3 regions of the Rhizobium sp. PP-CC-3G-465 genome follow, and region 3 is predicted to be linked to each of the others. Evidence: riboswitches for the same ligand, from Rfam matches in the RefSeq annotation. Region 3 holds a riboswitch; each other region holds the start of a gene.
The links. Region 3 has a riboswitch for cobalamin ahead of cobU (bifunctional adenosylcobinamide kinase/adenosylcobinamide-phosphate guanylyltransferase). Riboswitches for the same ligand answer to the same signal wherever they lie in the genome.

Region 1: linked by a shared signal. The riboswitch ahead of C8J33_RS08350 (aromatic ring-hydroxylating oxygenase subunit alpha) and the one ahead of cobU (bifunctional adenosylcobinamide kinase/adenosylcobinamide-phosphate guanylyltransferase) in region 3 are both predicted to bind cobalamin.
Region 2: linked by a shared signal. The riboswitch ahead of C8J33_RS01935 (CbtB domain-containing protein) and the one ahead of cobU (bifunctional adenosylcobinamide kinase/adenosylcobinamide-phosphate guanylyltransferase) in region 3 are both predicted to bind cobalamin.

Annotation. Positions count from the first base shown of each region.
Region 1 covers NZ_SLYH01000001.1:1,772,569-1,775,821, forward strand. Annotated here, with positions in the region: gene C8J33_RS08345 (hybrid-cluster NAD(P)-dependent oxidoreductase) at 1-305, opposite strand, end outside; gene C8J33_RS08350 (aromatic ring-hydroxylating oxygenase subunit alpha) at 322-1,566, opposite strand; cobalamin riboswitch at 1,737-1,929, opposite strand; gene C8J33_RS08355 (DUF6656 family protein) at 2,238-2,831, shown strand; gene C8J33_RS08360 (L-threonylcarbamoyladenylate synthase) at 2,900-3,253, shown strand, end outside.
Region 2 covers NZ_SLYH01000001.1:416,264-419,516, reverse strand. Annotated here, with positions in the region: gene C8J33_RS01945 (hypothetical protein) at 59-592, shown strand; gene C8J33_RS01940 (SRPBCC family protein) at 691-1,158, shown strand; cobalamin riboswitch at 1,209-1,472, shown strand; gene C8J33_RS01935 (CbtB domain-containing protein) at 1,522-1,698, shown strand; gene C8J33_RS01930 (CbtA family protein) at 1,905-2,663, shown strand; gene C8J33_RS01925 (glucoamylase family protein) at 2,711-3,253, opposite strand, start outside.
Region 3 covers NZ_SLYH01000001.1:632,800-636,052, forward strand. Annotated here, with positions in the region: gene C8J33_RS02875 (chloride channel protein) at 1-962, opposite strand, end outside; cobalamin riboswitch at 1,070-1,469, shown strand; gene cobU (bifunctional adenosylcobinamide kinase/adenosylcobinamide-phosphate guanylyltransferase) at 1,656-2,180, shown strand; gene cobW (cobalamin biosynthesis protein CobW) at 2,184-3,253, shown strand, end outside.

The DNA of each region.
Region 1 (3,253 bases), 1.1 Mb from region 3:
TGAAACATCCAGCGGGTGCCGATCGACGTCGCCTGCGCCTTCACCGTCACGGCGATGGAAAACGGACGCGAGGGCGTCGAGGACAGCGTGTAGGTCCGCATCACCGGATCGTCCGCCGTCACCGGGATTTCGAGCGTGACGAACTGGCCCGGCAGGTAGCGGAACCAGCCGTCGCGATCCGACTTGAACACGAAGGTCATGACGTCGGGCGCCTCGAGCGTCACCGCGATGCATTCGAGCAGGTGCTGGCGATCGTTCCAGGGCTGGAGTTCGTCGAAGTGACGGAACGGCGATACGACGGACATGCTACCTTGGCTCATGTCAGGCCACGCGCACGAGCGGCGCGCGGACGCCCGTCAGGCGCTCCTGCATGAAGTTCGTGTACCACTCGACGAACTGCATGACGCCGCCCTCGTGCTCGGGCGAGTAAGGGCCGGGCTCATAGGCCGGCGAGCGGATGCCGAAGGCGTTTTCCTCGACGATCTGGCGGTCCTGATCGTTGGTCTCGGTCCAGACGTGGGTCAGTTCCTCGAGATTGTAATCGACACCTTCGACGGCATCCTTGTGGACCAGCCACTTGGTGGTGACCTGCGTCAGTTCGGGGCCGAGCGGCAGCACGCGGAAGGTGATGGCGTGGTCGGCCAGCACATGGTTCCAAGTGCTCGGGTAATGGAACATCAGCAGCGTGCCGATATGGCTCTGGGGCACGGCGTCGGACAGGCGGCGCTTGACGGCGCGGGCACCGGACATGGTGTAGCTCTCGGCATCCTGAATGAGCGGCATGCGCGCGACGCGGAACTGGCCCGTCGCATCGATGCAGAATTCGCTCGGCAGACCGGAGGCTTCGCAGCGGCTCCAGTGCTCGGAGATGACGGGATCGTCCTTCGCACCCTGGACGCCGGTGGCCGACGGCGCCTCGGGATAGGTGCGGCAGAGCTCCGGGTGGTTGCTGGCGCAGTGGTAGCACTCGCGGTTGTTTTCCCAGACGAGCTTCCAGTTGCCCTTCTCCACGATGGTGCTCTCATAGGCGACCTTCGTGTCCTTGAGATTGTGCGGCGCGAGGTAGGACGTGACCATGTCGCGCACGGGCGCAAAATCCAGCGGCTCGGCGGCCAGGCTGATGAAGATGTAGCCGGCAATGGTCTCGCAGGCGACGGGCTTCAGGCCGTGGGCGGATTTGTCGAAGTCCTCGCCCATCTGGCGGGCGAACATCAGCTTGCCGTCCAGCTCGTAGGTCCAGTTGTGATAGGGACAGACGAGCCGCGCCGAGGCGCCCTTGGCCTGGGTGCAGACGCGCGAGCCGCGGTGGCGACAGGCATTGTGCAGGGCATGGATGGCGCCCTGGCGGTCGCGGGTGATGACGACGGGATAGTCGCCGATCTGGACCGTGAAATAGTTGCCGGCCTTGGGGATCTCGCAGTCATGGCCGATGAAGAGCCAGTCCTTGTACCAGATCTCCTGCAGGTCGAGCTTGTAGAGATCAGGATCCGTGTAGAATGCCTGCTCGAGGCTGTGGGTCTCGCGCCGGTTCCGGAGCGTGCGGAGCACTTCGCTGCGAAAATCCATGTTCCCGTTCCTTTATACCACGGACCTCGCCAGGAGGTCGCAATCCCAAGGCCCGCTACAGGCCAACTTAAGGGCTGGTATGGCCGGGAAAGCCCTTCGAAGCTCACACCCGGCAACCCGCCGCACCAAGACATTCACATCAAAGACCGTAACATTGGCACATCAAAGTCCGTCACATCGGCCCCAAGACAGGTGTTCGGGCTCAGGGGCATCTCGCCATGCCGACCTTGGGGATGCTAACCCCTGACAAGGATCTGCCGGCTTCATACTCCACCACCGTTGCGGGCGCAGCGCCGGGTTTCGACCGGCTTCCCAATGTGTCCGGATCCCTTTGAAACCGGCGCCTTGAGCCTCTCACTCTAACGCCGCTCCGGCCGATTTCAGAGGCCAAGAAGCGACACGCGATTTGAGAAAGGCGACACGCGCATTTGCGGGCCATTTTTGAGGCTTCGTGCGCCGATCCTTCAAGATAAACAAGACGATGCGAGAAATTTCGGCAGATGTCGCTTTTCCGGTCAGGCCGATGCGTCGTTGCCGGGTGCGCATTTGCGACATCGAGGCACGCGCGCCTGCTGCCCGCCCCGAGGCGAAGGGCCGGATGACGCAAGCCTCGCGCCATGGCGGGCCTGTAAAACCATGCAAAAGGAAGATCATCCATGCTGGACCAGACCATGGCCAACCTGCGCTACTTCGATGATGCCAAGGCTCCCAAGGAACCACGCGGGGGCGTCTACACGGATTACCTGCGCACCGGCCGGATCAACCGCCCGACATCCGAGGCGCGTGCTGCAAAGCGCTACCTGACGCACAAGGAAGTGGCCGAACGCACGGGCCGCAAGCTGGAGGCCGCGGGCACGCTCGCCTACGACCGCATCAGCGGCTTTCACGCGTCGATCCGCTTTCCCAAGATGATCTTCCACCGCACGCTCGATGGCAGCCCGCATCTCGGCTACTGTCATGTGACGGCGGCGCGCACCAAATTCGCGGACTACGACGATGTCCGCTGGTCGTTCTACATGGCCAACTTCTTCTGCGAAATCGGCAAGGACGAACATTTCTTCGACGATGTCCGCCGCGGATATTCGCGCATGTATTTCGCCGTCGCGATGGACCTCGACCGCGAGCAGGGCAAGCTCGTGATCAACCGGACCGTCCGCGACGGCGGCCTCCTTTTCCGCACGCAGGACCCGAAGACGGCCCTGAAGAACGTGCTGATGCTGGGCGCCCGCAACGACGCCCTGCGCACGATCATCCGCGCGCTCTGAGACGCTTTGCAGCCGTTATCGTTTTGCACTAAGACGTCCACCTCATCGGGACGGAAGCGCGAGACGGCATGGCAGAGATCATCGAGACGACCCTCGACCGGGTGCGGGCGCTGGAGCGCGCCGTGGATGTGCTCGGCCAAGGCCGGCCGATCGCGCTGCCGACGGAGACCGTTTACGGGCTTGCGGCCGATGCGACTCGGGCCGATGCGATCGCCTCGATCTATGAGGTGAAGGGCCGGCCGCGTTTCAACCCGCTGATTTCGCATGTGTCCGACATGGAGATGGCCGAAAGCCATGGCTTGTTCGATCCCGTTTCGCGTCGGCTGGCGGAGGCCTTCTGGCCGGGGCCGCTGACGCTGGTGGTGACGCGGGCGCCCGGCAGCGCCGTGCATGCGCTGGCGACGGCCGGGCTCGATACGCTC
Region 2 (3,253 bases), 220 kb from region 3:
CATGCGCTTTCAACCCGGCCGTGTCGTCCCTATATATAGATGCATGGGGAGGCAGTTCATGCTTTGGATTTCGCTCGCGATCGCGAGCCTTGTGGTCGTCGCGCTTGCCGTCTGGGACCAGCGGTTTCGCAAGATGGCCGAGCCGGCGCTTTCGGTGCTCGTCGCCGTCGGCCTCATCAGTGCCTTCGTCGTCTGGTGGACCGATGACAATGCCCGGCCGCCCGAGTCTCTGTCGCCGGTCACCGCGGATCAGCCTGTCGCCACGATCGCGGAAAGTCAGGTCCGGCTGGAAAACCTTCAGTTCGAAAAGAGTACACCCGCGAGCAGCTATGTGGTGACCGGCACGGTCCACAATGACAGCACCGCCTTCCTCGACTATTTCACCCTCGACGTCACGCTCGACGATTGCCCGTCCGGCGCCTGCCGCACGATCGGTCGCGACGACGCGCTGATCATCGCCCGAATCCCGCCAGGTCACTCAGCGCCGCTCCGCACCTCCCTCATCTTCCCCGCACCACGCAGCGGCCCGCCCGAGGCTCCGCAGTGGACCACCGCGATCGTCAAGATCCAGTCCTCCCCCGCCGGTCCGTAACCGGTGTTCGAAGCCGATCGCAAAGGCCTCGACAGTCGGCGCCGGATGACGGAAACTCGGCAGAACAGACGAGCCGCCTCAGGACAATGCCCATGCCAATGACAGAACCCACCGACGATCGCGACCTCGTCATCACCCGCCACATCGATGTCACGCCGAACGCGCTGTTCCGCTGCTGGACGGAGCCTGCTCTCCTCCAGCAATGGTTCGTGCCGAAGCCGTGGACGATCGCGACGGCCGAGGTCGATTTGCGCGTCGGCGGCTCGAACCTCATCGTCATGAAGAGCCCGGAAGGTGAGGAAATGCCCAATCGCGGCGTCTATCTCGACATCGTGCAGGATCGGAAGATCGTCTTCACCGACGCCTACATCCACGCATGGACGCCGTCGGAAAAGCCCTTCATGACCGGCATCATCACCTTCGAACCGGAGGATGGCGGCACATGCTACACGGCCCGTGTCCGCCACTGGACGAAGACCGACCGCGACGCGCATGAGCAGATGGGCTTTTACGAGGGCTGGAACCAGTGCGCCGACCAGCTCGCGGCCCTCGCCGCAACCCTCTGATCTCAGCGACAGGCGAGCCAGGCCGATTGACAGCCGTTCCGCACGCGTCATAGTGATGCTTATCAATAGGTTCTCCGGGTGCCACACCATCCGGGGAGTAAATGGGAACGTGACGGGTGGACCCAGTGCGGCACCTCAATCACGGCCGACCCCGCGACTGTAGAGCGGTCAGGGTCTTTCATGCCGGGCAACCGGTAGAAGCCACTGTGGTGACGGGGATATCCCCGATCTGCGGGAAGGCGAGAAAGATCCGACGATGCCAGCCGGCATCAGACGCCGCGAGCCAGGAAACCTGCCGATTGATGTCGGGCATTTCGCCCAAATGAGTGGGACACGTCCCACGTTGCCATCACGGAGGTTGTCATGGCTGTTACCAACGCATCCGGCGTTTCGCTTTCTCTCAATGACCGCATGATCGCGGGTCTCCTTTCCCTGTGCATTGGGGCCTTCCTCGTGTTCGGAGCCGGTCTGGCCAATTCGGCCGTGCTGCACGACACCGCGCACGACGTCCGTCACTCGTTCGGCTTCCCCTGCCACTAGAGTAAACAGGCCCGATCTCTCAAGCGACAGGCGAACGCAAGCCCCGTGACCGGGCCTTGCGTTGCTGACGCCTGCATGCCCGACGCGACCGCCTCTGTGCGACCGCGCCGGTCGCGCTGCGCATCGTCGTGCCGATGGATCGGATCATTCCACACATGCACAGGACGAGGGCACGCCAATAAGGCGTTGCTCCGAAAGGTATAACCATGATCGTCAAGACACTTCTGGCCGCCATCTGCGCCGGCCTCATCGCAGGCCTCTTCATGACCGCCGCGCAGGAACTCCGCGTCGTGCCCCTGATCCTCCACGCGGAAACCTATGAAGGCGAACCTGCCCCCGGAACCCCGACGGCACACGAGCATTCCTCGCGCGAATCGAGATCGCTCCTCCAGTCTCTCGCATCCGCGCTTCAGCCGGTGACGCCGGCCTATGCGCATGATGGCGAGGCACACGAGGATGGCGGCATCATGTTCGGCTTGAGCCGCTTCTCCGGGACGCTGATGGCCAATCTGGTGACGGGCGCCGGCTTCGGGCTGCTTCTGGGCGGCATCGGCGTTCTCACGGGCAGCCCTCCGACCTTGCGCACAGGCCTCACCTGGGGTGCCCTCGGCTGGCTCTCGGTCCACATGCTTCCGGCTCTCGGCCTTCCGCCCGAACTGCCCGGCTTCCCCGCCGCCGACCTCGGCGATCGCCAGACGTGGTGGCTTGTCACCATGGCGCTCTCGGCGCTCGGACTCGGCCTGATCGCGCTGCGGCCGGAGATCGTGGCGAAGGGTGCAGGATTTATCCTCCTCGCTTTGCCTCACATCTACGGCGCGCCCCAGCCCGGCGATATCGCGAGCTCGGTTCCCGCCGTTCTCGGCGCGGAATTCGCAGTGGCGGCACTGGCAACGACGCTGGCCTTCTGGCTCGTCCTCGGCATCGTCTCCGGCGCCATCAACGACCGCTTTCTCAAGACGGCGTGACAGCCATGCGGCCCGCTTACCCGGTGGGCCGCATTATCATATGGAACTTACAACCACCCACCCGCGAAACCGGCGCGCTTCAGCCCGCGCCGGATCGGAGTCGACTGGCGCAGCAGGTTCCAGAAGAAGCCGGTCCTATGGTTCTCGATCATCATCAGCAGAATGCCCTGATCAAGCCCGATCCGCCGCGTGTTCATCCAGCCCTCCGCCGTGCGGGCCGGTACGCTCGGATTGAAACTGCCGATGAATCCGTCTTCCTCGACCACACCCGGATAGGTCTCAAGGATATGCCGCGTCGCGGAGAGAGCAGCTTTTTCGTCGAACGGCAGGCAGGAAAGGGGCGCCCAGGGTGCCAGCGTCCCGTCATCCGGGCCGAACGGCGCACCACGCGCGGCATAGCCCGAAAAATTCTGCTGGCGACCATCCCGCAAACGCCGCGACCGCTCAGGCCCGTCGCAGGCAGTCAGCCCCCAGCAATCCGCGCCGTAGCCCACAAAGGACTCCGGGTTTCGCTCCGCGTAGTCACGCTGCAAATCGATGGCGAGGCGGGTGTTCTCGAAGTAATCGCTGTCATGCTCCACCATTGCCGC
Region 3 (3,253 bases):
GCGAGGTTCAGATGCAGGGCGCCGTGGCCGCCCGAAAGAACCTGCGGCGAGATGGTCGCCAGCAGCCCGACCACGACGCCGCCGATAGCCGGGCGCAGCGGCGCGGGGATGTCGCTCTTGCGCGCGACCTCCTCCGTCAGCGAGACGCCTTTCATGATGAGGATGGCGACGCCGGCGCAAAGCGCGCCGAGGAGGATGGCCGGCACGTAGTCTCCGGGGACGACGTCGCCGAATGCGCCGATATCGATGGTGAACTCCTCGCCCCAGAGCAGGCGCGTCACGAGGTTGGCGACCAGCGCGGAGACGACGACCGGGGTCAGCGAGGCGATGGTGTAGGAGCCGATGATCAGCTCGAAGGCGTAAAAGGCGCCGGTCAGCGGCGCGTTGAAGGCCGCCGCGATGGCGCCGGCCGCGCCGCAGCCGAGCAGCGTGCGCAGATCGTTGCGCCGAAGCTTTAGTTTCACGCCGATCTTCGAGGCGAGGCCGGAGGCGAGCTGGGTGTAGCCGGCCTCCAGGCCGACGGAGGCGCCGAAACCGTTGGAAACGAGGTTCTGCACGGCGACCACGATGCTGTCGGTCAACGACATCCGGCCGCCATGCAGCGCATTCGCCTCGATCGGGTCGACCATCGCTTTCTTGCGCCAGAGTGCGAGGCCCATCATGAGCAGCCCCAGCAGCAGCCCACCGACGATCGGCGCCATGAGAATGGCAATCTGCCCCTTGAGGTCGGCGGAGCTGACGCGCTCGTATTCGGAGATGCCGAAGATCAGCTTGTGGAGCTGCAGCGAGATGAAGCTCATGGCGATGACGGCGAGCCCCGAGGTGAGACCGACGACGATGCCCGCCACCAGAAGCCCGATCTCGCTGCGCCGGGCGAAGATGCGCCATTCCGAAAAGGTGACGGATTTCCGGGCCAGGCGCTTCACGCGGGCAAGAGTCAGGGACTTCAGGACGTCGGGCATGAGAGGCTCGATCTCGTCGGGCGTCTCCGCTAGGAAACGCGCTTAAGCTTCGGGTCGGGCGAAGTGCGGACATAGCGCGGAAGATTGACTTGATCCAGCGACGCGCCTAATCTTGGCGTATGGATGGTTCCCGTGCGGCGCGTGTCGTTCGGGAGTAAATGGGAATGCGAAGGGATGGACCCACACAGGGCATCCTCATCGCAGCCGACCCCGCGACTGTAGAACGGTCAGGGTTCGCCATCCGGTCTCGCCTCATGGGCGACGGACCATGCCGCGTGGTGCGGCTGGCGTCACCTGAAGGGCAGGGCCGGAAAAGCCACTGAAGCAGCGATGCGAGCAACCGGGGTCGGACGCCTCCTTATCTACGAATCGTCCACCTCTTCGACATCGACCCGGCCGTTAAACGCCAGGCAAACTGTTTCGGGAAGGCGAGGTGAACCCGTTCTCAGGGTTTTGACCCTGCGTGACGCCGTGAGCCAGGAGACCTGCCAGCCACACCGCGCCGCATCCTCGTGATGCAGCGTCCAGCGCCAGCACGGAGGTTGTCGTGGCACACGAGACGTTCGCCCACCGGGTCTCCCGGGCCGGCGATTTTTACGCATGCGATTTCGGTTCATGCCCGGCAGGCGCTTGCAGAACCCGCGGATCGCGTTGGCTTTTACGTTATGGGAGCAGCGGGATAGCCGCGCGATCATGACATCCCCCCTTCATGGTACCACGCTCGTGCTCGGCGGCGCACGCTCCGGCAAGTCGAATTTTGCTGAACGGCTGGCCGTGGAAACGGGCCTTGTCCGGCATTACATCGCCACCGGCCGCGCCTTCGACGACGAGATGCGGACGCGGATCGACACGCACCGCACGTCGCGCGGCGATCTCTGGACAACGCATGAAGAGCCGCTCGATCTCGTCGGTCGGCTGTCCGCCATCGACGCGGTCGGCTGTGTCGTTCTTGTGGATTGCCTGACGCTGTGGGTCACCAATCTCATGCTGGAGGAGCGCGATATCGCGGCGGAGTCGGCGCGTCTTGTCGACAGCCTTTCGGCGCTTCGCGCCTCCGTTATTTTCGTTTCCAACGAGGTGGGTCTGGGGATCGTGCCCGACAACCGCATGGCGCGGGACTTCCGCGATCATGCCGGCCGGCTCCACCAGCAGGTCGCGGCACAGGCGCGCGACGTTTATTTCGTGGCAGCAGGTCTGCCGCTCAAGATGAAAGGTTAATCCATGACATTTTCCAACACCGGCGACCGGAAAACACCCGGCGCCAAGATCCCCGCGACCGTCATCACCGGCTTTCTCGGTGCGGGCAAGACGACGATGATCCGCAACATTCTGGAAAACGCCGATGGCCGGCGGATCGCGCTGATCATTAACGAGTTCGGCGATCTCGGCGTCGATGGCGACGTCCTGAAGGGCTGCGGGGCCGAGGCCTGCAGCGAGGACGATATCATCGAGCTCACCAATGGCTGCATCTGCTGCACCGTGGCCGACGATTTCATTCCCACGATGACGCGCCTTCTGGAGCGGGAGGGCCGCCCCGACCATATCGTCATTGAGACCTCCGGTCTGGCGCTGCCGCAGCCGCTGATCGCCGCGTTCAACTGGCCGGATATCCGCACGCAGGTGACGGTGGACGGCGTGATCACCGTGGTGGACAGCGCCGCCGTCGCAGCCGGTCGCTTCGCCGACGATCATGACAAGGTGGATGCCGCCCGCGCCGAGGACGACAATCTCGACCACGAGAGCCCGATCGAGGAGCTGTTCGAAGACCAGCTGACCGCCGCCGACCTCATCGTTCTCAACAAGACCGACCTGCTGGATGCCGCCGGTATCGAAGCCGTTCGGCGCGAGGTCGCCTCGCGGACGACGCGCAAGCCGATGATGATCGAGGCCGCCAACGGTGCGGTGCCGGCCTCTGTTCTGCTTGGCCTCGGCGTCGGCACGGAAGACGATATCGCCAACCGCAAGTCCCATCACGAGATGGAGCACGAGGCGGGCGAGGAGCACGACCATGACGAGTTTGCGAGCTTCGTGGTCGAACTCGGCCCGATCGCCGATACCACCGCTTTCGTATCGCGACTGAAGGAGATCGTCTCCGCCCATGATGTCCTTCGGCTGAAGGGCTTTGCGGATGTTCCCGGCAAGCCGATGCGGCTTCTGATCCAGGCCGTGGGAACGCGGATCGATCCCTATTTCGACCGCGCCTGGGCGGCCGGTGAAGCGCGTCGTACGCGCCTTGTCGTCATCGGGCTGCACGATCTGGACGAGGCTGCGGTGCGCGCTGCCATCGTCGC